Linked DNA regions of Phytohabitans houttuyneae. The protein of the gene in region 1 interacts with the protein of each later gene in a pairwise test. Links are inferred from orthologs where the notes say so. Each region holds a gene or a part of one and is shown on either strand. Other genes may lie near its edges.

Region 1 (7,546 bases):
GGCCACCGTCGGCGCCGTGCTCGCGCTGGTCGGTCTGGTCACCTGGATCGTGTACGGCACGGGCGTCTTCGGCGTCCGCGAGGTGCGCGTCTCGGGCACCGAGATCCTCTCCGCCGAGGAGGTGCGGGAGGCGGCCGGCGTGCGCGACGGCACCGCGCTGGCCCGCGTCGACCTCGGCGGCATCGAGGAGCGGCTGGCCACCCTCGCGCCGGTCGACCACGTGATCGCCTCCCGCGACTGGCCCGGCACGATCGCGATCGACGTGGTGGAGCGCACGCCGGTGGCGGTGGTGCCGCAGGGCCGCAGGTACGTGCTCGTCGACCGGCACGGCGTCGCGTTCCACACCGTCAGCGCCAAGCCCGGGGGACTGCCGGTGGCCCGCGTGGCCAAGCCGGGCCCGGACGACCCGGCCACCCGGTCCGCGCTGGAGGTGCTCACCTCGCTCAGCCCGCAGCTGGCCAAGCAGGTCGCCGCCGTTGTCGTGAAGGGCCCCGCGGAGATCGAGCTGGAGCTGCGCGGCGGGCGCCTGATCGTGTGGGGCGACTCCAGCCAGAGCGACACGAAATCTCAGGTCGCGACCGCGCTGCTGCGGGAAAAAGGCGACCGGATCGACGTCAGCGCGCCAGAAGTCGTCACTATCCGGTAAACGAGTCGGCGTGTCGGTCCTTGGATCACGCCGTACCTCCGCATACGTTGCCGGAGAGGATCAGTAGTTGACATAACTCTAAGCCTCTAGTAGAGGGTGAGGGTTACGCCTTCGCTCATCGGACCCTGGCACCAACCTGGGAGGGAAGGCCACCTGATGACACCACCGCACAACTACCTCGCGGTCATCAAGGTCGTCGGCATCGGCGGAGGCGGCGTCAACGCGGTCAACCGCATGATCGAGGTGGGCCTGAAGGGCGTCGAGTTCATCGCGATCAACACCGACGCCCAGGCGCTGCTGATGAGCGACGCCGACGTAAAGCTCGACGTCGGTCGCGAGCTGACCCGGGGGCTCGGCGCGGGCGCCAACCCCGACGTCGGCAAGAACGCCGCCGAAGACCACCGCGACGAGATCGAAGAGGTGCTCAAGGGCGCCGACATGGTCTTCGTGACCTGCGGCGAGGGCGGCGGCACCGGCACCGGCGGCGCGCCGGTCGTGGCGCAGATCGCCCGCAAGCTCGGCGCGCTCACCATCGGCGTCGTGACCCGCCCGTTCTCCTTCGAGGGCAAGCGGCGGCAGGTGCAGGCCGAGTCGGGCATCGACGAGCTGCGCAACCAGTGCGACACGCTCATCGTGATCCCGAACGACCGGCTGCTGGCGCTCGGCGACCGCGGGATCTCCATGATGGACGCCTTCCGGCAGGCCGACCAGGTGCTGCTCTCCGGTGTCCAGGGCATCACCGACCTGATCACCACGCCCGGCCTGATCAACCTCGACTTCGCCGACGTCAAGAGCGTCATGAGCGGCGCGGGCAGCGCGCTCATGGGCATCGGCAGCGCCCGCGGCGACAGCCGCGCGGTGGAGGCGGCCGAGAAGGCGATCTCCAGCCCGCTGCTGGAGCAGAGCATGGACGGCGCGCGCGGCGTGCTGCTGTCCATCGCCGGCGGATCCGACCTCGGCCTGTTCGAGATCAACGACGCGGCCCAGCTGGTCACCGACGCCGCCCACCCGGACGCCAACATCATCTTCGGCGCGGTCATCGACGACGCGCTCGGCGACGAGGTGCGGGTGACCGTGATCGCCGCCGGCTTCGACGGTGGCGCGCCCGCGTACAAGCCGGCCGAGGCCCCCCGCAAGGTGGTGCCCCGGGTGGAGACCCCGCTGCCGACCAGCGCACCGCCGGTCTCGCCGGCCGCGCCGCCGCCGGCCCGCCGGGTGCTCTTCGACGACGTGGACGTGCCCGACTTCCTCAAGAACGGCTCCTGATTCACTTTCACGGTGCGTGAAGAGGAGATAGCGGCCGGGCTCGCGGCCGTACGTGAACGCATAGGCGCTGCCTGTGCGACCGCCGGCCGGGACCCGGCCGGGGTGACGCTGGTGGTGGTCACCAAGACCTACCCGGCGACCGACGTGCAGGTGCTCGCCAAGCTGGGCGTCACCGACGTGGGGGAAAACCGCGACCAGGAGGCCGCGCCCAAGGCCGAGGCGGTCGCCGCCTCCGGTGCGCAGGTGCGGTGGCACTACGTCGGCCAGCTCCAGCGCAACAAGTGCCGCTCGGTGGTGGAGTACGCCGATGTCGTCCACTCGGTCGACAGCGTGCGGCTGGCCCGCGCGCTGCACGGCGCGGCGGAGCGGCACCGGGAGCGTCCGCTGGACGTCCTCGTACAGGTGAGCATCGACGGCGACCCGGCACGGGGCGGCGCGGTGGTCGGGTCCACCGTGGAGCCCGACCGCGACTTCGACCGGGTGGCGCTGACGGTGGCCGAGGCGGGTCCGCTGCGGCTCGCCGGCGTCATGGCGGTCGCGCCGCAGCACTGGGCCGCGGAGGCGGCCTTCGAAAAGTTGGCCGAGGTGGCGGCGCGGCTGCGCGCGGCGTATCCGGAGGCGACCACCGTCTCGGCGGGCATGAGTGCCGATCTGGAACCGGCGATCGCGTCCGGCGCGACACACGTAAGGATCGGCAGCGCGGTGCTCGGAACCCGCCCCAAGCTGCGGTAGCCTGGCGGCCGGGCACCGAACTACACCATTGTTATTCGTGGTTCCTCAGTGGGGCCTCAGGCCGGTGTGCGGGAACGCGACGTGGCACGCCAGGGGGTGTGTGTCACCCGGCGGAGGGAGGTGAGCGGCATGAGTGAGCGAAGCGAGCGAATCGTTGGGCTCAGCGCATCGGGAGCCTCATGCCCGCCCGCAGCGAAGCGAGGACGGGTATGAGTGCACTGCGCAAGGCGGGGGTTTGGCTCGGTCTCGTCGAGGAAGAGGACGACGACCGCTCCTACGACGACGGCTACGAGAGCAAGGGGCGGTACCGGGAGAGCGGCTACCGCGACCGGGACCGCGACTCGCGGGACGGGTGGGAGAGCCGGACGAGCCGGTACGCGGAGGAGTTCGCGGACGAGGACGAGGAGCTCGACGAGCAGCCGCCGCCGCGGACGCGGTCGCGGCTGGGCGAGCGCGTCCCGCTGGAGCGTTCACCGTCCCGCAGCGAGCTGTCGCGCGAGTCGGGTCGGGGGACCTGGACCGCGACGGTGAGCGGGCCAGCGTCCGGTCGATCACCCGGCCGAGTGCGCCGGAGCCCGTCTCGTACCCGACTCGGGAAAACCTTGCCCTCGCGCCCCAGGTGCAGCTCCGCGAGCGCGCGGTCGTGGCGGACGAGGACCAGCGGTACCAGATCACGACGCTCCACCCGACGACCTATCGGGAAGCGCGGACCATCGGCGAACACTTCCGCGACGGTGTACCAGTGATTATTAATCTCACCGAGATGGATGAGGCGGACGCCCGCCGACTGGTCGATTTCGCCGCCGGTTTGGCTTTCGGACTGCGCGGTACGATCGAGCGCGTGACCAACCGGGTGTTCCTGCTCTCTCCGGCCAACGTCCAGGTCACTGCGGAGGACAAGGCCAAGATCGCAGAGGGCGGGTTTTTCAACCTGAGCTGACTAACCCGACCGAGGGAACCGCCTGCCGTGCTGTCGATCACCCTACAAGTCATCTACCTGGTACTTTACGGTTTCTTCTTGACCCTTCTTGCCCGGTTTGTCCTAGGTGCGGTGCTCCAGTACGGCCGTCGCTGGCAGCCCAGCCGGGGGCCGCGGCGGCACTGGAGTCCGTGTGGACCGTCACCGATCCACCCCTGCGGGCGTTGAGGCGTGTGATCCCACCACTGCGAATTGGTACTGTCAGCTTCGACCTAGCCTCCCTTGTGTTGCTGGTTATTCTGTTCGTGCTGATGTACGTGGTAGGGCGGTTGATCACTAGCTGAACAGCTGGTGACCAGCCGCTACGCGGCCTCAACTGACCCGAGGAGTTTCGATGCCGCTCACCCCGGCCGACGTTCACAACGTCGCCTTCAAGAAGCCTCCGATCGGCAAGCGGGGGTACGACGAGGAGGAGGTCGACGCCTTCCTTGACGAGGTTGAGCGCGAACTCGCCCGTCTGATCGAAGAGAACAACGAGCTCCGAGCTCAGGTCGAGCGCGGTGGTGGCGGTCGTGGCGGCGCTCCAGCCGGCCCGGGTGCCGACCCGCGACTGGCCGCCGAGCTCAACGACATGAAGGCCCAGCTTGACCGCGTCCAGCGGGACAAGGCGGCCGCCGAGCAGGCGGCACGGGCCATGCAGGCGGAGCTCGAGCAGGTGCGCTCACAGGGCGGTCCGGTTGTCGGTGGCGACGGCGAGCAGCAGGCCCTGCGGGTCCTGATGATGGCCCAGCGCACCGCCGACGACCACGTGGCAGACGCCCGTCGGGAAGCCGACAAGCTGCTGTCCGACGCGCGTTCCAAGGCGGAGGAGGTCACCCGCGAGGCGCGGGCCAAGGCCGACGCCCTGGAGCGGGACGCCCGGCAGCGCCACCAGGAGGCGATGGGCGGGCTCGACGCCAAGCGCACCGCTCTCCAGAAGCACATCGAGGAGCTCAAGCAGTTCGAGCGCGAGTACCGCACCCGGCTCAAGGCGTACCTGGAGAGCCAGCTGCGGGACCTCGACGGTCGGGGGCAGGGCCTCGAAGCGGAGATGACCCGCGCCGACAGCAACCGCGTCCAGAGTGGCAGCGGTGGCCTGGCGACCGCTGGTCTGGCCGGTTCGTACGGCGGTGGCCGTTCGGGCGCGCTCGAGTCCGGCCGCTAAACGCACAACACATTCGAGAAAAGCCGTTTCATGCGGCGGGGGTGAGCCGTGATCGTCGGAAGTCTGCTGCTCATCCTCGTCGCCGTCACGCTGCTCGTGATCGGCCTGGCCAACGGGTCGAGCGCGCTGCTGATCAGCTCCATCGCGGCGAGCCTTCTGGCCGCCGTCGCATTGGTCGTCGGTGCCCGCCAGGCAGCCGCCGCCCGTGCGGACGCCGGCTTTGCCGACGACGACGAGCGGGAGCGTGCCGGCGACGAGGTCGGAGAGGGCGAGCGGGAGCGCAGGGCGCTGACCGCGGCCCGCGCGACCGAGCCGCTCGCTCGCCGGTCCGGTCCGGTCTACGCGCCAGCCCGGCAGTCCGACAGCACCATGGTCTTCGAGTCGCCGGTCGCGGTGGCCGAGCCGGAGGTCGAGTACCCGGCTCGCCAGACGCTCGACTACCCGCCGGCCGACGTCGCGGCAGAGGAGACCACGGCGGACATCCTCGACGAGGACGACCCGCCGGACGAGCCCGCCGCGCAGTACGTGTCGCCCGCCGACGCCGCCCGGGTCGCCCGGATGACGGCCGACGTGCTGGTGATCGACGGCCGCCCGCGGTACCACCTGGCCGGGTGCGTGCACCTGCTCGGCCGGGAGAGCGAGCCGCTGCCCGTGGGCGAGGCGGTCGAGCTCGGCTTCAGCCCGTGCGGCCGGTGCGAGCCCGACAGCGCGCTGCTCGCCGACGCCCGCCGCGTGTAGTTTTCTCCAGCGGCATACCATCCCGCGCCGACCGTCCTACCGGCAAAATGAGGCATGGTCACGCCGCCTGACGCTCTCGCCGTGCCGGTCCGGGTCAAGCCCGGCGCCGCACGCGCGCGGGTGGGTGGGCGGCACGACGGGCCGTTCGGGCCGGCGCTGGTGATCGCGGTGCACGCGCCGCCGGTCGACGGGCGGGCCACCGAGGCGGCTCGACGGGCACTGGCCGAGGCGCTGGGCGTGCGGCCCGCACAGGTCACCCTCCGCTCCGGCGCCGCCAGCCGGGACAAGCTCTTCGAGGTGAGCGGCGCCGGCAGCTCGGTCGATCTCGCCGGCCGCCTCGACGCGCTCCGCGAGACCTCCTGGTGACGGACCGGATGGAGGTCGCCCTCCTCATGGGGGCGGTCGTCCTGCTCGTGGCCGTCGGCGCGGTGCGCCTCTCCACCCGACTGGGCCTGCCGAGCCTCCTGGTCTACCTGGCGATCGGCGTCGCGCTCGGCGAGTCCGGGCTGGGCATCGAGTTCGAAAACGCCGAGCTCACGCGGACCCTCGGCTTCTGCGCGCTCATCGTGATCATTGCGGAGGGCGGGCTGACCGCGCGGTGGGGACAGCTGCGCCCGGTGCTCGGCGTCTCGGCCACGCTCGCCACGCTGGGCGTGATGGCCAGCTCGGTCGTCGTCGGCGTGGCCGTACACCTGGTGCTCGACCTCGACTGGCGGCTCGCCCTCCTCTATGGTGCGGTGCTCTCCTCGACGGACGCGGCGGCCGTTTTCGCCACCCTGCGCAGGCTGCGGCTGCCACCCCGGCTTGTCGCCACGCTCGAGGCCGAGTCCGGCATGAACGACGCCCCGGCCGTCCTCCTCGTCCTCCTTCTCTCCATGGACCCGGTCGGCGGCGGCCACCCCTGGTGGTACGAGGTGCTGGTCGTCGTGTACGAGCTGGCGGCCGGCGCGGCCATCGGGTACCTGGTCGGGTTCGGCGGCCGGTGGGCGCTGCGCCGGGCCGCGCTCCCGTCGGCCGGGCTCTACCCGATCGCGGCGGTGGGCCTGACCGTCCTCGCGTACGCGGCCGGCGCGGTCGCGCACGCCTCCGGCTTCCTCGCCGTGTACGTGGCCGGCGTGGTGCTGGGCAACGCCCGCCTGCCGCACCGCCAGGCGATCCTCGGGTTCGCCGACGGGCTGGCCTGGCTCGCCCAGATCGGCCTGTTCGTCCTGCTCGGCCTGCTCGCCTCGCCGGCGCGGCTGGCCGACGCGCTGGTACCGGCGATCGTCACCGGCCTCGCCCTCGTGCTGCTGGCCAGGCCGCTGTCGGTGGTGCTGTCCGCGACGCCGTTCCGGATCGGCGTGCGCGACCAGACCTTCCTGTCCTGGGCCGGGCTGCGCGGCGCCGTGCCGATCGTCCTCGCGACCGTGCCGCTGTCCGCCGGCGTCGAAGGCGCGGCCCAGCTGTTCGACGTGGTGTTCGTGCTGGTCGTGATCTTCACCCTGGTACAGGGCGGCACGCTCGCCCCGGTCGCCCGCCTGCTGCGGGTCTCCGCGCCGGCCGAGGCCACAGAGATACACGTGGACAGCGCGCCGCTGGAGCACATGCGCGCCGACCTGCTCCAGATGGAGGTGCCGCCGGGCTCGCGCCTGGCCGGCGTGCACCTGGACGAGCTGCGCCTGCCGGTCGGCGCCTCGGTCACGCTCGTGCTCCGCGACGGGGTCGGCTTCGTGCCTGGCCCGGACACCCGCCTCAAGGTGGGGGACAGCCTGCTGATCGTCGCCACCGCCCAGGTGCGCGACGCCGCCGAGCGGCGTCTGCGCGCGGTGAGCCGCCGGGGCAGGTTGGCGAGATGGTTCTCCGAGTACGGCGACGATCGCGACGATTGATCGACTAGAGTGTCCTTTGCCCGGTTTGTGGGTTTGGCGGCCTCTGAATTGGGTACGAGCGGTGCGGCATGTTGTCGGACGTCTTCACGTTCCGTATTCTTGCCAGCCACCGGAGTGCGCGGCGTCCGCCGCGCGCCCGTTTTGCAAGTGGGGGACAGCGATGGCCGAGCGGG
Region 2 (9,583 bases), on another replicon or contig:
GGCGATGCACTGACCAACGCCGATGCCTTGGAGCGGGATGCACGACAGCGCCACAACGAGGCGATGAGCGGCCTGGAGGCGGAGCGCGTCGCGGCCCAGCACCAGATCGAGGACCTTGAGGCATTCGGGCGGGAGTACCGGTCGCGACTGACGGCGCACGTGGAGAGCCACCTGCGCGATGTCGGCGAAACCGACGAGGTCAAACCCTGACGGTCCGATAGCGGCTACACGGTCCGTCCGGTCCGTCCCGCCAGGTGGAACCGGGCCTATCGAGGCCGGCCACCGCGACGGGTGGTACCGGCGCGGCTTCCGGCGGAGAAGGCGGCTGCACTGGACACCTGCCGCGCGGCTGGCGTGGCGGTGTGCCGGCTGCCGCGCGCGCTGCCCGCCGCTTGGGAACCGGTCTTGCGGCGTTGGCTGGTCGTCTTGGGAGCGGCAGATGCCCGGGACCGGCCGCGACCGGTGGCCTTTGCGGGCTCGGCGGCTGGCGGGGCGACCAACGTGCGCGGGCCGGGGGCGATCTGAGCGAGGAGCGGGTGCCCAGGCCGGAGCCGTGTGGTGGTCGGAGTGATGCCAGCCTGCCGGGCGAGTTGGCGTACCCCGTCGATCTGGTCGTCGGTCATGAGAGTGACGACCGTGCCAGTCGCACCGGCCCGGGCGGTCCGGCCGGAGCGGTGCAGGTATGCCTTGTACTCGGCCGGTGGGTCGGCATGAACGACGAGCGCGACGTCGTCGACATGGATGCCGCGGGCGGCGATGTCCGTCGCCACCAGGGTGGTCGCGCTGCCCGCGGCGAAGGCCGTCAGGTTGCGGCTCCGCGCACTCTGCCCGAGGTTGCCGTGCAGCTCGATGGCCGGCACACCTGCCTCGACGAGCTGACGGGTGAGTGTCTTCGCCCGCCGCTTGGTGCGCGCGAAGACCAGCGTGCGGCCCGGAGCGGCGGCCAGGTCGACCAGCACGGACAGCCGCTCCTGATGGGTGACGTGCAACACGTGGTGCGGCACAGCCGCCGGCGCCGACGCGGCGTCGACGTTGTGGGTGACCGGATCGACGAGGTACCGCCGGACCAGGACGTCGATGCCGGCGTCGAGCGTGGCCGAGAAGAGCAGCCGCTGAGCGCGCCGCGGCGTTTGGTCCAGCAGCCGCCGGACGACCGGCAGGAAGCCGAGGTCGGCCATGTGGTCGGCCTCGTCGAGCACCGTAGCCTCGACCGCGTCGAGACTGACGTGACCGTTCTCGATGTGGTCGAGAAGCCGGCCCGGACACGCGACGAGAACGTCCACACCGGAACGCAGCCCGGCGATCTGACGGTCCGCGGCCACCCCGCCGAACACCGTCAGCGTGCGCAGCTTGACGGCCGCCGCCAGCGGTGCGATCGACGCCTCGATCTGTGTGGCGAGCTCGCGGGTCGGCGCGAGGATCAGCGCTCGGGGCCGCCCCGGACGGCGCGACGCGGGGCGCGCCGCCAACCGGGCCAGCAGCGGCACCGCGAACGCATAGGTCTTGCCTGACCCGGTACGTCCCCGGCCGAGCACATCGCGCCCGGCGAGGGCATCGGGCAGCGTCGCCGCCTGGATCGGGAACGGCGTTGTCACGCCGACGGCGGCCAGGGCCTCGACGAGCGCGGCGGGTACGCCCAGCTCGCCGAAGGCGGTTGAAGGTGCGGTGGAACGGGGGCGGCGTACCGCCATGAAGTCTCCGAACGTTGAAGAATGAGCTGCCCGGCGCAGGCCGGCGGCCGTGCACGCTGGTGGCCCGGAGTCGAACGCGGCCAGGGCAGAACGGTGGAGCAGTACCCCTAGCCTACTGGAGCGGCACCGGGTCCGTACGGCCCGCGCGCCTCCATGGCCTCCAGGCACGCTCAAGTTGGGTGTCGGCCACCGTTATGATCTTGGTCATGCGTTCCGAACCCGCCCCACCAGACCGGATCCAGCCGGACGGAGGACGAGAGGCCGACCAGCGATTCACCCGAACGCCTCCGGCCAGGTTCGGTTCGTACGGATCCGGTCCAGCCGCGGCGCCGCCGGCTGGTTCCACCCGCTGGGCGGGAGCCTGGCCGGCGGGCAAGTCGGCCACCAGGACGGCGCTGGTGGTGCTGCTTGGCCTGGCTTTCATCGCGCTCAATACCGCGATCGCGTACGCCGCGGTGGGGTCGAAGGTCATTTCGATCGTGACGGGAGTCGCCTTCTGCCTGGCCTTCATGATCGTCGTACGTTTGCTGCACCGAGCGATGTGGCTGTCGTTGCTGTCGTTCATTCCCGGCCTGTTCGTGCTTGTCGGGTCGGTGGAACTCGCCCCCGACCTGGCTCTGGAGAATCGCGGCGTCCGTCAGCAGGTAACCGTCGTCGACGCTGAGGTCGCCGGTAAGCGGCACACGTTCACGCTCGAGGGTGACGATGGGCCGCTCGGCGAGCCGCTGATCTATCGAGGCAGCGCCCCCGACTACGAGATCGGCGACACCCTGACCGTTCTCACCGATCCGAACGGTGTGATCGCGCTCAAGGAGGCCGATCGGGTCGACTCCACCGCCAAGCTGGGGTCACTGGTTCTGGGCGGCAGCGGCTGGACTTTCATCGCGCTGGTAGCGGGATGGCGTGGGCACGTCCGCCGCCGGGAAGGCCGGTTCGACACCCTGGTGATATAGCGCGAGCTGATCCAGCCAATCCGGGCCCGTCTTCGGCCGTATTCGATTCCAGCCGGGTGGATTGGCGTTTCGTTACCGGACACAGCCGGAGCTGTATGAATCGGCCGGTGCTGTCGAAGAACACGTTGATGGGTGACGGACACGAACTGCACGTGCCCATGCCGGCTAGGTCCACCGCGACGCCGGTCGCCCGCAACGGTCGACTGCCGTCGACGCCATAGCTCACCAGGCTCCCTGCGGCCTGCCCAACACCAAACGCGCGGAGTGCAGGATCGTGGTGACCCCGTCCAGCGTCTCGACCACTCCCACCTCTCATCGGTTCCAACACGCTCGACGGGCACGAACTGTTGCACGAACCCGGTCGATGGGTGGGCTTAGGGATCAGTTCAGAATGAGCTGGCGTGTCTGATCGGGTTGCTGTTCAGGGTGTTCGACACTCCTGAGGTGTCTGATGCGGTGCTCACAGATGAGCTGTGGTCGCGGTTGGAGCCACTGATTCCGGTGCGGCAGCGGCGATACCGCTATCCGGGCCGGGCCCGGACCTCCGACCGGGCCGCGCTGGAAGGGATCCTGTTCGCGGCCCGGACCGGGGTGTCGTGGAACGCATTGCCGACGGCCGCGTTCGGCGCGTCTGGTGCTACTTGCTGGCGGCGGCTGAAGGAGTGGCACGAGGCTGGCGTCTGGCAGCAGCTGCACGAGCTGATCCTGGCCGAGTTGCGCGCCGCCGGGCGGTTGGATCTGTCTGCGGCGATCGTGGACTCCTCGCACCTGCGCGCGCTCAAAGGGGGCAGCACACCGGCCCGAGCCCGGTCGACCGGGGCAAGCTGGGCAGCAAACATCACGTGATCACCGACGCGGCCGGCATCCCGCTCGCTGTCACCCTCACTGGCGGCAACCGCAACGACGTCACGCAGTTGCTGCCCCTCATTGACGCCATCCCTCAGGTCCGCGGCGTGCGTGGCCGGCCCAGAAAACGACCGCGCCGCATCTACGCCGACCGCGGCTATGACCACGACAAGTACCGTCGCCTGGTCCGAGCCCGCGGCATCACCCCGCACATCGCCCACCGGGGCGCCGGGCACGGATCCGGTCTGGGCAAGCACCGCTGGTACGTCGAACGCACAATCGCCTGGCTGCACGCGTTCAAGAAGCTCCGCCTGCGCACCGAACGCCGCGCCGACATCCACCAAGCACTGATCAGCCTCGCCTGCTCAGTGATCTGCCTCAGACAACTCATTCTGAACTGATCTCTTAGACTGCCGGCGGTGGCGGCGTACCGACTGGCGGTGGATCTCGGTTCGTCGAACACAGCCGCTGCGCTGGAGCGTTCGGGATCGGTGCGGCCGTTGCTGTTCGACGGGTCGGAGCTGCTGCCCTCGGCCGTGTTCGCGGGCGCGGATGGCCGGTTGGCTAGCGGCCGCGACGCTGAGCGGCTCGGGCTGGCCGAGCCGGGCGCGTTCGAGCCGCATCCGAAGCGCAGGGTCGATGACGGCGTGCTGCTGCTGGGCGCCCGGCACGTCGATGTCCGGGACGCTCTGGCAGCCGTGCTGGCCCAGGTGCGCAGCCAGGCGGGAGTGCTACCCCGAGATTCGTCCGTCGTCATGACGTATCCCACCGGTTGGGGCGCGCCGCGCCAAAGGGTTCTCACCGAGGCGGCGGAACGCGCGGGCCTGGGTGAGGTGTACACGGTGAGCGAGGCTGTCGCCGCGGCGACGTACTTCTCGACCGTTCTCGGCATCCGCACGCACCGGCCGCTCGTGGTCGTCGACATCGGTGCTGGCACCACGGACGTCGCTGTCGTCAGCTGCGGTACGCGGGTAGGGGTGCTCGCGTCGGCGGGGATGGACCTTGGCGGTTTGGATATCGATGCCGCGTTGGTCGACCATCTCGCCAGGCAGTGCCTGCTACCAGGCATCGACGACCCTGGCTACGATCGGGTGCCGCTGTTGCGAGAGGTGCGCACGGCGAAGGAGAGTCTGTCCCGCGCCAGTTACACGCCGTTGCGGATCGCCGGCCAGCCCGCTGCTTCCCACCTGACCCGCGCAGAGTTGGAGGCCGCCGCGGAGCCGATCCTGACCAGGGTCGGCGAGTTCACCGCGGAGGTGATCGCCACTGCCGCGCTGACGACCGACCGGTTGGCGGGGGTTCTCCTTGTCGGTGGCGGGAGCCGAATCCCTCAAGCGGCCAACATTCTGCATCAGAGGCTCGGGATACCACCCACCACTGTGGAGCGTCCGGAAACCGTGGTCGTCGAGGGGGCTCTGCGTGTACCGCGTACGTCGCTCACCGCACCGGCGCCGCGCATCGCGGCGGCCGGCACGAGCGAGCTGCCCGCGGTCACGCCCACGCCTGGTTCGGGACGCGCCACGCGGCGTCGTGGATGGATGCGTCCGGGCCTGCTCGTCGGCGTCCTGCTCTGCTTCGTTCTACCCTTCGCCACCGTCTCGTGTGGCCTGCCGGACGGCTACGGGCGGGCCGATCCGGGTGGCACCACCACCTACCGCGGAGCGGTCCTCGCGGTTGGGGGACACCCGAGGTGACCGGTGGTCACCTGGCGCCGCCGTCACGATGGCGTGAGGACCGGCTGGCACCGCAGCCGTTGCTGATCGGGGCCATGCTGGTGACTTTCGCCGCGCTGGCCGTCGCCGTCGACCGGCGCCTGCGGCGCAAGGACCGCGGCCGGTCGCATGCCGTCCTCGCCATTTTGGCGGGAGTCGCCGCAGGACTGCTGGTCGCGGGCGAACTGGTCGTACTGCGCCTGATCGAGACCCGGGTCCGGGAGGGCGGAAAGGTGCCGCCCGACCAGGCCGCGGGAGACTTCGTCGGTACCGGCGTCGGATTCTGGCTGGCGCTGGCGCTGCTTTTGGTCGTGGTCACGATCGAGCTGTGGACCAGGCGGCTACGCAGGACCGGCTGAGCGGTCTGGGATCCAACGAGGTCATCACCGTCCCCTTCACATGGTTGGGGACGAGGTCATAACGGGTCGCAGCCGTCCGTTGTCCTGGCTCGGGGAAGCCCCGAATTGGCGGCGATACTCCCGGCTGAACTGCGACGGGCTGTCATAGCCGACCATGCGGCTCACCCCGCCGATGTCACCGGGCCGGGTGGCCAGCATCAGCCGCGCCTGCTGCAGCCGGATCTGCTTCTGAAACTGGATCGGGCTGGTCGCCGTGACCGCCTGAAAATTGCGGTGGAACGCCGACACGCTCATCCCGCTCAGGTGGGCCAGATCTTCCACCTGAAACGCCTGCGCGTAATGGTCGCGGATCCACTGCACGGCCCGCGCCACATGCGTGAGGCTGCTGTCGGCCAGACCCAACTGCCGTACGGCGGTGCCCTGTTCGCCGGTCAGCACCCGCCACAGAATCTCTCGCTTGATCAGCGGCGCCAGCACATTGATGTCACGCGGCCGCTCGATCAGCCGCAGCAGCCGCACCACGGCGTCGAGCAGCTCGGCTGGCGCGTCGCTGACGGCCAGCCCTGACGGCGCCGCCCCGCTCACGGGCGGCAGATCGCCCGGCGCCGCGTGCATCAGCAGCTCGGTGATCGCCGCCGGGCGCAGCAGCAACCCGAAACCGAGCGCCGGCTCGGTCGGGCTGGCCCGCGTGAACTCCCCGGTGATCGGCAGATCGACCGACGCGATCAGGTATTGCCCGGCGCCGTATTCGTAGACCCGATCGCCGAGCGCGATCCGCTTGGCGCCCTGCGCGATCACCGCCAGCACGGCCCCCGACATCGACGTGGACGGCGGCGCGGTGCGATCGACCCGCGAGATCAGCACATCCTCGATCGGGGTGCTCAGATCGGGCCGGGCGTGACGAGCGAGCAGGCTCCGGAGCTCCTCCATCACCCAATCCTCGCCGTCGAAGCAGGATTGTGCAAGAGTCGGACAGGATCGCTCTAACGTTTCCCCTGCTGAAGCCGCGATGCTTGTTTCACCACCGAACGAGCTGAACATCGGACAGGAGAGAATCAGATGAGCGTCCAACACGGCTTCCACGCCACGATGACCGCCGCGCCCGGCCGCGGCGACGAGGTGATCGCACTGCTGCTCGACGCCCCCTCGCTGCCCAACCCCGACTGCGTCGTGTTCCTGGTCGGCCGCTCGGCCAGCGACCCCGACGTCATCCACGTCACCGAAGGCTGGACCACCCGCGAGGCTCACGCCGCGTTCTTCGCCACCGAGCCCGCCCAAACCCTGGTCGCCCAGCTGCAGAAGCTGGTCACCGGCGACTCGCAGTACACCGACGAGGTCCCCGTCGGCGGAAAGGCGTTCGCGCGATGAACCTCGACCTCGAGCTGGGCGCCCTGCTCACCAGCATGCCGGCCATGCCGCAGCTGACCACCGAGACCCTCCCCCAGATCCGCCCGTACGCCGCCGCACCCGCACCGGAGCGCAACCGCGAGGAACTCGTCATCGGCGGTTCGATCCCGCTGACCGTCCTGCGTCCCGAAGGCCTGCGCCCGACGAACGCCCCGTGCGTCTACTGGATCCACGGCGGCGGCATGATCATGGGCAACCGGTACTCGCAGATCGACATCCCCCTCGAATGGCTCGACCGCTTCGGCACGGTCGTGGTCTCGGTCGACTACCGACTCGCACCCGAGGCTCGGGGCACCGCTGCGGTCGACGACTGCTACACCGCCCTGCTGTGGATCGCCGAGCACGCCTCCGAGCTTGGTATCGACCCGACCCGCATCATCGTCGCCGGCGCCAGCGCGGGTGGCGGCCTGGCTGCCGGCATCACCCTGATGGCCCGCGACCGCGGCACGGTCCCCATCGCGGCCCAGATGTTGATCGGCCCGATGCTCGACCATCGCCACAGCACCACGTCGAGCCGCCAGTTCACCGGTGAGGGCGTGTGGACCCGCGAGATGAACGAGTTCGCCTGGCACTGCCTGCTGGGTGACCTCGACGGCGAGGTTTCGCCGTACGTGTCTCCAGCGCTCGCGACCGACCTGTCCGCACTGCCCCCTACCTACATCGACGCCGGCTCGGAAGAGGTCTTTCGCGACGAGGACGTCGACTACGCAACCCGCATCTGGGCCGCCGGCGGCAAAGCCGACCTGCACCTGTGGGCGGGCGGTTTCCACGGCTTCGACGCCCTGTTCCCCGCAGCCGCCCTCTCGTCCGCCGCACGAGCCACCCGTACGGGATGGCTGGCCCGGCTCCTGGACGCCAAACGGTGACGGGTGCGAGCGGCATCTGCCAGGGCCGGGCGGCGTGATCGAGCCGAACGTGAACACAGCGACGCCCGGCTGGCAGCCCTAGAGCTACCGTCCGGTTACGCCACCAACTTGCGGCTTCACTGTTCCTCGAACTGCTCCAGGGCTTGCTCCAGGTGAGGATCGGGGAGCCGGTGCCGCGCCCAGCAACGTGTTCTCCGGGTTCCGCAGGCAGGCCGGTACGCGTAGGCTCTACGGATGCGCTGCTTGGCATTCGACACGTTCGATGCCGAGCGCCACCCCGGGTGGCCGTCCTCATTGAGGGCTGCGTGCCGGTGGCGACGGGGTGGTCGAGGTCAACGCCGCCGAGCATCCAGCCCGGTGAGGTCGTCGCACCGCTCCGCCGATCCGTCGCCCACCTCGAGGTTGGACACCGATGAGCCCGACAGCCCCGCCTCCACTCGCCCCGCGCGCCGCCCTTCGCTGGGCGGTGGTCCGCAACCTCGTGCGGGGGATCGCCCCGTCGACCATCCTCGAGTTGGGTTGCGGTCGGGGCGGCTTCGGCGCACGGCTGGCCCGGATCGCCACCTACACCGCGGTCGAGCCCGACGAGACATCCTGGCAGGCGGCGCACGACCAGATCACTGCGGTCGGCGGCACGGTGGTGCACGGCGACCACCACAAGACGCCCGATCCGGGCACCTACGACCTCGTCTGCGCGTTCGAGGTGCTTGAACACCTGGCTGACGATGCCGGCGCACTGCAGGAGTGGCTGCCACTGGTTCGCCCCGGCGGGCACCTGCTGCTCTCGGTCCCCGCCGACCCGGAGCGGTTCGGCCCCATGGACGAGGAAGCGGGGCACTACCGGCGCTACAGCGCCGAGCAGCTCGGCGAGCGGCTGGCTGCCGCGGGCGCCGTCGACATCGTGCTGCGGCATTACGCCTGGCCGCTGGGTTACGCCCTGGAGGCCGTCCGGAACAGGCTGGCCAGCCGGCGCGGCGGCGAGGTCGCGGAGAGCACGGTAGAGGAGCGCACCGCCGGGTCCGGTCGAGTGCTGCAGCCCGGCGCGCGCCTCACCGGGCTGGCGATCCAGGCCGGCATCGCACCCTTCGCCGCGCTCCAAGCCGTCACCCCGCACAGGGGACCCGCACTCCTCGCCCTGGCGCGCCGTCCGGGCTGAAGTACAGCATCGAGCCTCCTCACCGCGAGTGGCAGGGCAGCGGCGGCCGGTACCGGCCCGCCGGCGTCGAAGGCGGCACATACAGCTCCGGTGGCCGCTGGGTTTAAGCGTCCGTACGACCGGCTCTACGTCCTTCACGGCAAGGTTCGATCCGACATCGAGGTGCGGCACTGGGCCTTGTGAGGCTTCGGCACAGGCGGGTTCCGGTCTCCCCCGTTCACGATCGTGGTGCCTGTCCCCGTTCTGGTCGTTCCCGCTCTTGGCGTTGGCGGCTGCGGATGTCTCGCAGGCAGCGGGTAGGGAGCGTGATGGCCTCGGACACGCACGACATGCAGGGCCACGTGCTGGCGGGTTGGTTGCGGCAGCGCCGCTGACTTTCAGGATCGGGCGTCTTCACGGGCGTTGCAGTACAAGTCCGCAGTGGCCCTGGTCGCTGCTCGCGGCGTGATCGTGGCCGAGTACTTCGATGTCGGCTGCTCCCGCCGCCTGCTCTGGACCCAACGACCCCAGGCCGCGGCTCTGCTGGACGCGATCGTGGTCGGTGAGCACGAGCGTGCGTTCGCCGGCAATCAGTTGCTCGAACTGGTGCCGCT
Region 3 (10,288 bases), 1.2 Mb from region 1 along the record:
GGGCACCAGACTCGCCGCTGGAACCCGAAGATGAAGCGGTTCATCTTCACCGAGCGCAACGGTATCTACATCATCGACCTGCGCCAGACGCTCGACTACATCGAGAAGGCGTACGACTTCGTCCGCGGCACCGTCGCTGAGGGCGGCAGCATCCTGTTCGTCGGCACGAAGAAGCAGGCCCAGGAGGCGATCGCTGAGCAGGCGACGCGGGTCGGCCAGCCGTACGTCAACCACCGCTGGCTCGGTGGCATGCTGACCAACTTCCAGACCGTGTACAAGCGGCTGCAGCGCATGAAGGAGCTGGAGTCGCTCGACCTGACCGGCACCGCCGCGGGGTACACGAAGAAGGAGACCCTCCAGCTGTCCCGCGAGAAGGACAAGCTGAGCCGCACGCTCGGTGGCCTGCGCGACATGCAGAAGGTGCCGGCCGCGATCTGGGTGGTCGACACCAAGAAGGAGCACATCGCCGTCGACGAGGCCCGCAAGCTGGGCATCCCGGTGATCGCCGTGCTCGACACCAACTGCGACCCGGACGAGGTCGACTTCCCGATCCCGGGTAACGACGACGCGATCCGTTCCGCCGAGCTGCTGACCAAGGTTGTCGCGACGGCGGTCGCCGACGGCCTGATCGCCCGCTCCGGCCGCGCGACCCGCAGCGGTGCCGAGGAGAAGCCCGAGCCTGGTGTGGTCGGCGCTGACGAGCCGCTGCCCGAGTGGGAGCGCGAGCTGCTCGAGGACACCGAGAAGAAGGCGGACGAGCCGGCGCCGGCCGCCGCCGAGTAGGACCCACAAGCCAGTCGACAACCACGACCCAAAGAGAGAGTCATGGCCAACTTCACCGCCGCGGACGTCAAGAAGCTCCGCGACCTCACCGGCGCCGGCATGATGGACGCCAAGAAGGCGCTCGACGAGGCGGAGGGCGACTTCGACAAGGCTGTCGAGGTCCTGCGCATCAAGGGTGCGAAGGACGTGGGCAAGCGTGCCGGGCGCACCGCCGCCAACGGCCTGGTGGCGCACTCGGGCAAGGCGCTGCTCGAGCTCAACTGCGAGACCGACTTCGTCGCCAAGAACGCCGATTTCGTCGCGCTGGCCCAGCGCCTTGTCGAGCACGGTGACACCGCCGGTCTGACCACCGCTGAGGAGCTGCTGTCCTCGACGCTGGCCGACGGGCAGACCGTGGCCGACGCGGTGCAGGACCTGTCCGCCAAGATCGGCGAAAAGCTGGTGCTCAACCGCTACGGCGTCGTCGACGGCACCGCCGCGGTCTACCTGCATCGCAAGAGCCAGGACCTGCCGCCGGCGGTCGGCGTGCTGGTGGAGTACACCGGCAAGACCGACGAGGCGGGCGACGCCGACGCGCGTGGCGTGGCGATGCAGATCGCCGCGATGCGCCCGAAGTACCTGACCCGCGAGGAGGTGCCGGCCGATGTCGTGGAGTCGGAGCGCCGCATCGCCGAGCAGACCGCGCGCGAGGAGGGCAAGCCGGAGGCGGCGCTGCCCAAGATCGTTGACGGTCGGGTGAACGCCTTCTTCAAGGACTTCGTCCTGCTGGAGCAGGCGTCGGTCGCCGACAACAAGAAGTCGGTCAAGCAGGTGCTCGGCGAGGCCGGCATCGAAGTGACCCGCTTCGTGCGCTTCGAGGTCGGCCAGGCCTGATCGGCCTTCCGACTGCGAAGACGAAGCGCCAGTACAAGATCGAACAGCCGAGGAGGCCGCCGGTGGACGTGACCGTCACGGCGGCCTCCTTGTCACGTAGTGTGAGCGGCAGCGCCGGTGACGCCGGAGCGCGCCACACCAGCACCACCAGCACCATCAGCAAGGCAGCCAACGACGGCGGAGGGCGGACCGGATGACGCAGACGGTGGCGGGAGACCCCGCGACGATGGACGATCCGACCGCACCGCCCCCCGGGCGTTCGCGCCGCGTGGTGCTCAAGCTTTCCGGTGAGGTCTTCGGCGGCGGCGCGGTCGGTGTCGACCCCGATGTCGTGCAGGCCGTGGCCCGGCAGATCGCGAGCGTCGTGCGTCGCGGCGTGCAGGTCTCGGTTGTCGTCGGCGGTGGCAACTTCTTCCGCGGCGCCGAGCTGCAAAAGCGCGGGATGGACCGGGCCCGCGCCGACTACATGGGCATGCTCGGCACGGTCATGAACTGCCTGGCGCTCCAGGACTTCCTGGAGAAGGAGGGCATCGAGACGCGGGTGCAGACCGCGATCAACATGGCCCAGGTCGCCGAGCCGTACATCCCGCTGCGCGCCATCCGCCACCTGGAGAAGGGGCGCGTCGTGATCTTCGGCGCGGGCGCCGGCATGCCGTACTTCTCGACCGACACCGTCGCCGCGCAGCGGGCCCTGGAGATCCACGCCGATGTCGTGCTGATGAGCAAAAACGGTGTCGACGGCGTGTACACGGCCGACCCGCGCACCGACCCCACCGCCGTCAAGCTCGACACGATCACCTTCGACGAGACGCTGCAGCGAGGCCTGCGGGTCGCCGACGCCGCCGCTTTCAGCTTGTGCCGCGACAACGGTCTGCCGATGCTGGTGTTCGGAGCCGAGGGCGACGACACGATCGTCAAGGCTGTGAGCGGCGAGCGCATCGGCACGCTGATCACGGCCAACTAGGCGAGCATCGGCACCCCTGATCACTGCTAACTAGCTAGAAGGGAGGCGACGGGGCAGGTGATCGACGACACCCTCCTCGAGGCCGAGGAAAAGATGGAGCGCGCGGTCGAGCACGCCAAGGAGGAGTTCGCGGCGATCCGCACCGGGCGCGCCAACGCGGCGATGTTCTCCAAGATCATCATTGACTACTACGGCAGCCCCACCCCGCTGACCCAGATGGCCTCCGTGGGCACCCCCGAGCCACGGATGGCGATCATCAAGCCCTACGACGCTTCGCAGCTCGGCGCGATGGAAAAGGCGATCCGCGACTCCGACCTGGGCGTCAACCCCAACAACGAGGGCACCCAGCTGCGCATCCTGCTGCCGCAGATGACCGAGGAGCGCCGCCGCGACATGATCAAGGTGGCCCGCCACAAGGGCGAGGAAGCCAAGGTCGCGATCCGCAACGTGCGCCGCAAGGCCAAGGAAGAGCTGGACCGCATCGTCAAGGACGGCGAGGCCGGCGAAGACGACGGCCGCCGTGCGGAGAAGGACCTCGACGACACCACCCACCGGTACGTGACGCACATCGACGAGCTCGTGAAGCACAAGGAAACCGAGCTGCTCGAGGTCTGATGTCGCAACTCGACCCCTACGGCAACCAGACGCCCAACCGGGCACCCGACTCCTGGGTGCCGGACCCCTGGCTGGACCAGCCCGACCGCGAGCCGGCCGGCGAGTGGCCGACCCGTAACGGGCGCGCGGACGAGCCGTACACGGGGTCGGGTGACCTTCCGTACTCCGAGGCCGAAGCGCAGACCGCCGCGTACCCGCAGGTGCAACCCCGCGCCGAGGCGGACGCGGAGCCGGCGACCGACCCGGTGCGGCCGCGGCGCCCCGGTCCCGGAAAGCGGCGCGCGACCGGCCGGGCCGGCCGCAACCTGCCCGCGGCGATCGGCGTGGGCGTCACGCTCGGCGCGGTGGTCATCGCGTCGCTGTTCGTGTGGCGCCCCGCGTTCCTCGCGGTGATCGTGGTCGCTCTCGGCGTCGCCATCTGGGAGATGAGCCGCGCGGTGCGCGCCGTGGGCGCGCACCCGCCGGCGGTGCCGCTGGCCGCCGGTGGCCTGGTCACGATCGGCATGGCCTGGTACGCCGGTGAAGACGCCCTCATGCTCGGCTTCCTCGTCACGCTGTTGGCCACGCTCGTGTGGCGGCTCGCCGACGGCCTGTCCGGCTTCGGGCGGGACGCGGCGGCGGCCACGCTCATCGCGGTGTACGTGCCATTCCTCGGCGGCTTCGCCGCACTGCTCGCCGAGCCCGACGACGGCGCCCGCCGCGTGATCGTCACACTCGCCGCGGTAGTGCTTTCCGACACAGGCGGGTACGTGGCCGGCGTCTTCTTCGGCAAGCGCCCCATGGCCCCCACGATCAGCCCCAAAAAGTCGTGGGAAGGGCTGGCCGGCTCACTCGTCGCGACCGCGGTGGGCAGCGCGATCCTGCTCTACCTGCTGCTCGACGTCGAGCCGTGGTGGGGTGCCGTGTTCGGTTTGGCACTGTCGATTGCGTCGGTACTGGGCGATCTGGCCGAATCGATGCTCAAGCGCGACCTGGGCATCAAGGACATGAGCAACCTGCTGCCCGGACACGGTGGCCTGATGGATCGGCTTGATTCCATCCTGTTCGCGCTGCCGACCGCGTACCTGCTGCTGGCCGTCTTCACCTGACACGAGTCCGCGCCAAAAGCGGGCGCATGGGAGACTGGACGAGCTATGACGAGCCTGCCCGTACTCCCGATCAGCCCTGACGCGCCGGGGCGCCGCCCGGCGCTGCCCCCGCGACACCTCGCCGACCTCGATCTGGCCGGCCGGCAGGCGTTGGTGGCGGAGCTGGGCGAGCCGGCGTTCCGGGCCAAGCAGCTGTCCACCCACTACTTCGGGCGGCTCGTGCGCGACCCCGCGCAGATGACCGACTTACCTGCCGCCACCCGCGACCGCCTGGCCGGCTCGCTGATGCCCCGCCTGCTCACCCCGGTGCGCGAGATGGCCTGCGACGACGGCGCCACCCGCAAGGCGCTGTGGCGGCTGCACGACGGCTCGCTGGTCGAGAGCGTGCTGATGGGCTACCCGGACCGCGTCACCGTCTGTATCTCCAGCCAGGCAGGCTGCGGCATGGCCTGCCCCTTCTGCGCCACCGGCCAGGCCGGCCTCACCCGCAACCTGTCCACCGCCGAGATCGTCGACCAGGCCGTCTACCTGGCCGGTGTGGCCGCCTCGGGTGCCGTCTCCGGCTCGCCGCCGCGGCTGTCGCACGTGGTGTTCATGGGCATGGGCGAGCCGCTGGCCAACTACTCCCGGGTCGTCGATGCGGTCCGGCGGCTGTGCGCGCCGGCGCCGGAGGGGCTCGGGCTCTCCCAGCGCCATGTGACGGTCTCCACGGTCGGGTTGGTGCCGGCGATGCGTAGGCTGGCGGGAGAGGGACTCTCCGTAACCCTTGCGCTGTCGTTGCACGCGCCCGATGATGAGCTGCGCGACGAACTCGTGCCCGTCAACCAACGCTGGAAGGTCGCTGAGGTGCTGGACGCCGCGTGGGACTACGCCTCCCGCACGGGTCGCCGCGTGTCCGTCGAATACGCGATGATCAGGGATGTGAACGATCAGCCGTGGCGAGCCGACCTGCTGGGGCGGCTGCTCGCCGGGCGGTCGACCCACGTAAACCTCATCCCGCTCAACCCGACGCCGGGCAGCCGCTGGGATGCGAGCCCGAAGCCGGTCGAGCGGGAGTTCGTGCGGCGCTTGCGCGAAGCCGGCGTTTCGACCACAGTGCGTGACACGCGAGGTCGGGAGATTGACGGCGCGTGCGGACAGCTGGCCGCCAGCGAGACCGGCAGCGCGGACGGAAGGTGACATAGGTGGCTAGTCAGGGTCAGCGGTTCCGGCGCCGGGCGCTGCGTCGCGGTTACAAGGTCGATGAGGTGGACGCCTTCCTCGACCGCGTGGAGGCCACCCTGGCCGGCGACCCGGTGGGAGCCCCGGTCGCCTCGCAGGAGGTCCACGACGTGGTCTTCCGCGTGCGCTTCGGCGGCTACGACGAGTGGCAGGTCGACCTCCACCTCGACCGCGTCGAGCGGCAGCTCGCCGAGCTGGAGGAGCGCGGCGGCTACGGCCGCGTCCCCGACCGCATGGGCCCGCCCGACCGCCTCGCCCCCGCCGACCGCATGGGCCCGCCAGACCGGCTGGGCCCGCCGGACCGCATGGGCCCACCCGATCGCATGGGTGGCGGCCCGATGACGGAGCGTATCGGCCCGCCGCTGCGCGACGACCGCATGCCCCCCGGCGGCCCCCCGATGCCCCAGCGCCCGATGCCCGCCCAGGCTGGCCGCGACCCCTACGGCCGCTACGACGACCAGGGCGGCTACGACCAGACCGGCGGCTACGGCGGCGGCAACGGCTTCGACGGCCCGCCCGGCCGCGGCGGCTTCGACGGCCCTCCACCCGGACGCGGTGGCTTCGACGGCCCGCCCCCGGGCCGCGGCGGCTTCGACGGACCCCCGCCCGGACGTGGCGGCTATGACGGCCCGCCCCCCGGCCGCGGCGGTTACGACGGCCCTCCGACCGGCGGCTTCGGCGCACCCCCCGGCGGCTTCGGCGGCCCGCCCGACGACCGCTACGGCGGCGACGAACGCTTCGACGGCTTCGCCGAGCCCGGCCGCCACGGCAAGGACATGACAGCCGAGATGCGCCTGGGGGGCCCTTCCATGGGCGGCCCGCCGCCCGGCATGCCCGGCCTGCCCCCGGAGCTCCAGCGCATCGACCAGCTGCGCCGCGGCTTCCAGGTGCGGCGCTTCGGCAGCGGCTACGACCCGGCCCAGGTCGACCGCCTCTTCGAGGGCATCTTCAACGCGGTGACCGGCCGCGGCCCGATGCCCATGAGCCCCAACGAGATCGACCGGGCGCAGTTCGGCCTTGTGCCGGGCGGCTACTTCGAGGCCGAGGTGGACGCCGCGCTCAAGGAGGTCAAGGACATCCTCCGCGGCCAGTGAGCGCCTCCCGGCCTGAAGATCCTTTTCAGACCGGGAGCTACCGCGACGCCCGCGGTGGTCCGGACCGTTGCTCCCGCGGCCTCACCCTCCGTGGTCGCCGGGCCTAAGACCAGGGCCTGCGGCCGGCGAAGAGCGGCTCCCGCCGTCCTGCCTCGGCTCGTATCCTGCTGGCCATGCTCGATGGCTCGCTCAGCTCACGCCCACCGCTCAGGCGAGCGCCCCGCACGCTGATCGCCACGCTGCTGGTGTTGGGAGTGGTGGTGTCATCCACCGCCACCCGCGAGCTGATCGAGGGCGCGATGGGCAGCGGCCCGCTCGCCGATCTGGGCTGGATCGCCGTTCCGGTGGTGGTCACGGCCTGGCTCGCGCCGCGTGCTTCCTACCGCCGCCGCGACGCGCTGTGGTGGTTTGTCGGCGGCGCCGGCCTCTACATCTTCGTGGTGATCGCATGGCGGGTCGCGTTTCTGCCCTACCGCGATTGGCCGCCTCGACCCGATGAGCCATCCCGAGCCCAGCGGCCGGTCCGGTTGTGAAACCGCGGAGGGTGAGGCCGCGGGAGCAACGGTCTGGACCACCGCGGACGTCGCGGTAGCTCAAAATTCTTGCTAGGAACGCAGGCCGTTTCGGCGCAGCACCACGTCGCCGATCAGGATCAGCGTGAGCACGCCGGCGATGACGATCAGGAAGACGTCCTCGACGCGGCCGGTGTGGTTGCCGATCAGCAAGGACAGCAGCACCAGGATCGTGAAAACCGCGCCGATGCGGGAAGCCTTACGGCCGCCCGGCTTGCGCTGGTCCGGTGAGGTCACCGGCTCGCTACCCGCCACCTTCGGGTCCTTCCCCTCGATCCGATCTGCGGTAAGTCTGGCATGCGCGGGAATCGTGCCCCGCGCCGGGATGTGGCCGCGCGCCCGGTAGCGTCGGAACGTAACCTCGACTGCGAGCGGCAACGAGTGTGGAGGCAGTGCGGTGCGAGTGACGGGTACCGGGCACGCGAGCATGCGGATCGACACGGCCGCGGGCAGTATCCTGTGCGACCCGTGGGTCAACCCGGCGTATTTCGCGTCGTGGTTCCCCTTCCCGGACAACTCGCTGTTGGACTGGGAGAGTTTGGGGCGTACCGACTACCTGTATGTGTCTCACCTGCACCGGGACCACTTCGACGCGGAGCATCTGAAGCGTTTTGTGTCGAAGAAGGCGACGGTGCTGCTGCCGGAGTACCCGACGAGCGAGCTTGAGGATGAGCTGCGGGAGTTGGGGTTCACGAGCTTCATCGAGACGAAGACCAACGAGGTGTTGGAGCTCGATGGTGGGCTGAAGGTGATGATCCAGGCGTTGACGTCGCCGACGGACGGGCCGATCGGGGACTCGTCGCTGTGGGTGGAGTACGGCGGGGTGCGGCTGCTGAACCAGAACGACGCGCGGCCGACGGACCTGTCGACATTCGCGGAGTTGGGGCATGTGCACGCGCACATGCTGCAGTTCTCTGGCGCGATCTGGTACCCGATGGTGTACGAGCTGCCGCAGACGGCGAAGACCGCGTTCGGTAAGCAGAAGCGGGATCGGCAGTTCGACCGCACATTCCGTTACATCGACGATCTCAAGGCGTCGCATGTGTTCCCGATCGCGGGTCCGCCGTGTTTTCTGGATGACGAGCTGTGGCAGTTCAACGACATCTTCGGCGACGAGGGCAACATCTTCCCGGACCAGTCGGTGTTCATGGCGGAGTACGCCAAGGTTGGCGGAACCAACGGTGTGGTGTTGTTGCCCGGCTCGGTGTCGGAGCTGACCGCGGACTCGTGCACGACGACGCATCCGACCGATGTGGACGAGTTCTTCGCCAACAAGCGGGCGCACCTGGAGGAGATGCGGGAGCGTAAGCGTCCGGTCATCGAGGCGGCGAAGGCGTCGTGGCGGCACCCCGAGATCGACGTGCTCAAGGAGATGAAGCGGGTCATCGAGCCGCTGCTGGACGAGTCGATCTATCTGGCCAAGGGTGTGGGTGGGCCGGTCCGCTTCGACCTGGTCGGGTATGACGGGGAGTCGGTCGAGTCGATCGTGGTGGACTTTCCGGAGGGGCAGGTGCGGCCCTACGGCGATGAGAAGGTCCGCTACCGCTTCCGCACCGAGCGGGCCCTTGTCGAGCACCTGCTGCACATCGGTGAGGTCGACTGGGTCAACTCGCTGTTTCTGTCCTGCCGCTTCTCCGCGGCCCGGATCGGTCAGTACAACGAGTTCGTGTACGCGTTCTTCAAGTGCCTGTCCGAGGAGCGGCTGCAGTACGCCGAGGGCTGGTACGACGAGCACTTCCAGAACGCCGACAAGGAAGACATCCGCCTGGGCGACTGGGTCGTGCAGCGCCGCTGCCCGCACCTGAAGGCCGACCTGACCCGCTTCGGGATCGTCGACGGCAACCAGCTCACCTGCCAGCTGCACGGCTGGAAGTTCGACCTGGCCAGCGGGCGGTGCCTGACCAGCGTGGGACACGAGATCCGCGCCAGCAAGGCGCCCGCACCGGCCAACCGATCGGAGTAATCGCCTGTCGCGCCCGCGCTCCTTGAGGTACAAAAGGGACATTTAGTCCCGCCTCGGGAGGGCAGGTGAGGGCCGTGTTCGGTCTCGTCGCCGTGTTCATGACCATCGCGGTGCCGCTGGCCACGCCGGCGCCCGCCCCGTCGCACACACCTGCGCCCGCACCGGCTCCGTCCACGAGCGACAGCGTCTACATCGTTGTGACCACTGGCGCGATCCAGGCCGAGGCGGTCGCTGACCGGTACGGCGTCACCGCCCGCCACACCTACAGCACCGCGCTGCACGGCTTCTCCGCCACGATGACCGCCGAACAGGCCGGCTCGCTGCTGCGCGACCCCGCGGTGGCGTACGTGCAGCGCAGCATCGCCCACCACCTCACCGACACCCAGTCCGGCCCGCCGTCGTGGGGCCTGGACCGCGTCGACCAGCGGGCGCTGCCGCTCGACAGCGCGTACACCTACCCGAGCGACGCCGCCAGCGTCCACGCGTACGTGATCGACACCGGCGTGCGCACCACCCACGCGGACTTCGGCGGGCGGGCCGAGAGCGGCTTCGACGCCATCGACGGCGGCCCGGCGGACGACTGCCACGGCCACGGCACGCACGTGGCCGGCACGATCGCCGGTACCGCGCACGGCGTGGCCAAGGCCGCCCGCGTAGTCGCGGTCCGCGTGCTCGACTGTGCCGGCGGCGGGACCACCGAGACGGTCCTGGCCGGCGTCGACTGGCTGGCCGCCAACGTCCGTAAGCCCGCCGTCGCCAACATGAGCCTGGGTGGCGGCCCCGACCCGGCCCTGGACGACGGCGTACGGCGGGCCATCGCCAGCGGCATCACCTTCGCGCTGTCGGCCGGCAACGGCTCCGGCGGCGAGCCCCGCCCGGCCTGCAACCAGTCACCCGCCCGCGTCGGCGAGGCGCTCACCGTCTCGGCCACCGACCGCGACGACGCCCGCGCCCGGTGGGCCAACACCGGCGGCTGCGTCGACCTCTTCGCGCCCGGCGTGGGGATCATGTCCGCGTGGGGCGCCTCCGACGACGCCACCCGCAGCCTGAGCGGCACCTCGATGGCGGCACCGCACGTGACCGGCGCCGCCGCCCTCTACCTGGCCGAGCATCCC

Evidence for each region.
Region 2: the proteins of ftsZ (region 1) and Phou_RS50420 interact in binary tests that used the Escherichia coli proteins (3 or more experiments, as listed by UniProt). The link is inferred for Phytohabitans houttuyneae from one-to-one orthologs.
Region 3: the proteins of ftsZ (region 1) and rlmN interact in binary tests that used the Escherichia coli proteins (3 or more experiments, as listed by UniProt). The link is inferred for Phytohabitans houttuyneae from one-to-one orthologs.

The regions. Positions count from the first base shown.
Region 1 is NZ_BLPF01000001.1:1,256,008-1,263,553, reverse strand. The notes cover bases 1-2,857. They hold ftsZ (cell division protein FtsZ), read left to right. Parts: upstream 1-802; coding sequence 803-1,912; downstream 1,913-2,857. Other genes in these bases: Phou_RS05855 (YggS family pyridoxal phosphate-dependent enzyme), read left to right, coding at 1,925-2,644; Phou_RS05865 (cell division protein FtsQ/DivIB), read left to right, coding at 1-646. Outside these bases: Phou_RS05840 (DivIVA domain-containing protein), read left to right, coding at 3,958-4,767; Phou_RS05835 (hypothetical protein), read left to right, coding at 4,816-5,505; Phou_RS05830 (DUF167 domain-containing protein), read left to right, coding at 5,560-5,871; Phou_RS05825 (potassium/proton antiporter), read left to right, coding at 5,880-7,373; Phou_RS05820 (hypothetical protein), read right to left, coding at 7,458-7,546. UniProt on the Escherichia coli protein: Essential cell division protein that forms a contractile ring structure (Z ring) at the future cell division site. The regulation of the ring assembly controls the timing and the location of cell division.
Region 2 is NZ_BLPF01000005.1:365,184-374,766, reverse strand. Bases 3,204-6,046 are described here. They hold Phou_RS50420 (Hsp70 family protein), read left to right. Parts: upstream 3,204-3,909; coding sequence 3,910-5,184; downstream 5,185-6,046. Other genes in these bases: Phou_RS50410 (AraC family transcriptional regulator), read right to left, coding at 5,598-6,046; Phou_RS50415 (hypothetical protein), read left to right, coding at 5,259-5,561. In the rest of the region: Phou_RS50435 (DEAD/DEAH box helicase), read right to left, coding at 267-1,691; Phou_RS50430 (hypothetical protein), read left to right, coding at 1,898-2,644; more of Phou_RS50410, read right to left, coding at 6,047-6,491; Phou_RS50405 (putative quinol monooxygenase), read left to right, coding at 6,621-6,929; Phou_RS50400 (alpha/beta hydrolase), read left to right, coding at 6,926-7,834; Phou_RS50395 (class I SAM-dependent methyltransferase), read left to right, coding at 8,247-8,990. UniProt on the Escherichia coli protein: Forms membrane-associated dynamic filaments that are essential for cell shape determination. Acts by regulating cell wall synthesis and cell elongation, and thus cell shape.
Region 3 is NZ_BLPF01000001.1:2,472,903-2,483,190, reverse strand. The notes cover bases 3,459-6,435. They hold rlmN (dual-specificity RNA methyltransferase RlmN), read left to right. Parts: upstream 3,459-4,368; coding sequence 4,369-5,502; downstream 5,503-6,435. Other genes in these bases: Phou_RS10850 (DivIVA domain-containing protein), read left to right, coding at 5,508-6,435. In the rest of the region: rpsB (30S ribosomal protein S2), read left to right, coding at 1-783; tsf (translation elongation factor Ts), read left to right, coding at 826-1,656; pyrH (UMP kinase), read left to right, coding at 1,883-2,620; frr (ribosome recycling factor), read left to right, coding at 2,678-3,235; more of Phou_RS10850, read left to right, coding at 6,436-6,638; Phou_RS10845 (hypothetical protein), read left to right, coding at 6,812-7,171; Phou_RS52475 (DUF2631 domain-containing protein), read right to left, coding at 7,244-7,465; Phou_RS10835 (Rieske 2Fe-2S domain-containing protein), read left to right, coding at 7,608-9,173; Phou_RS10830 (S8 family peptidase), read left to right, coding at 9,248-10,288.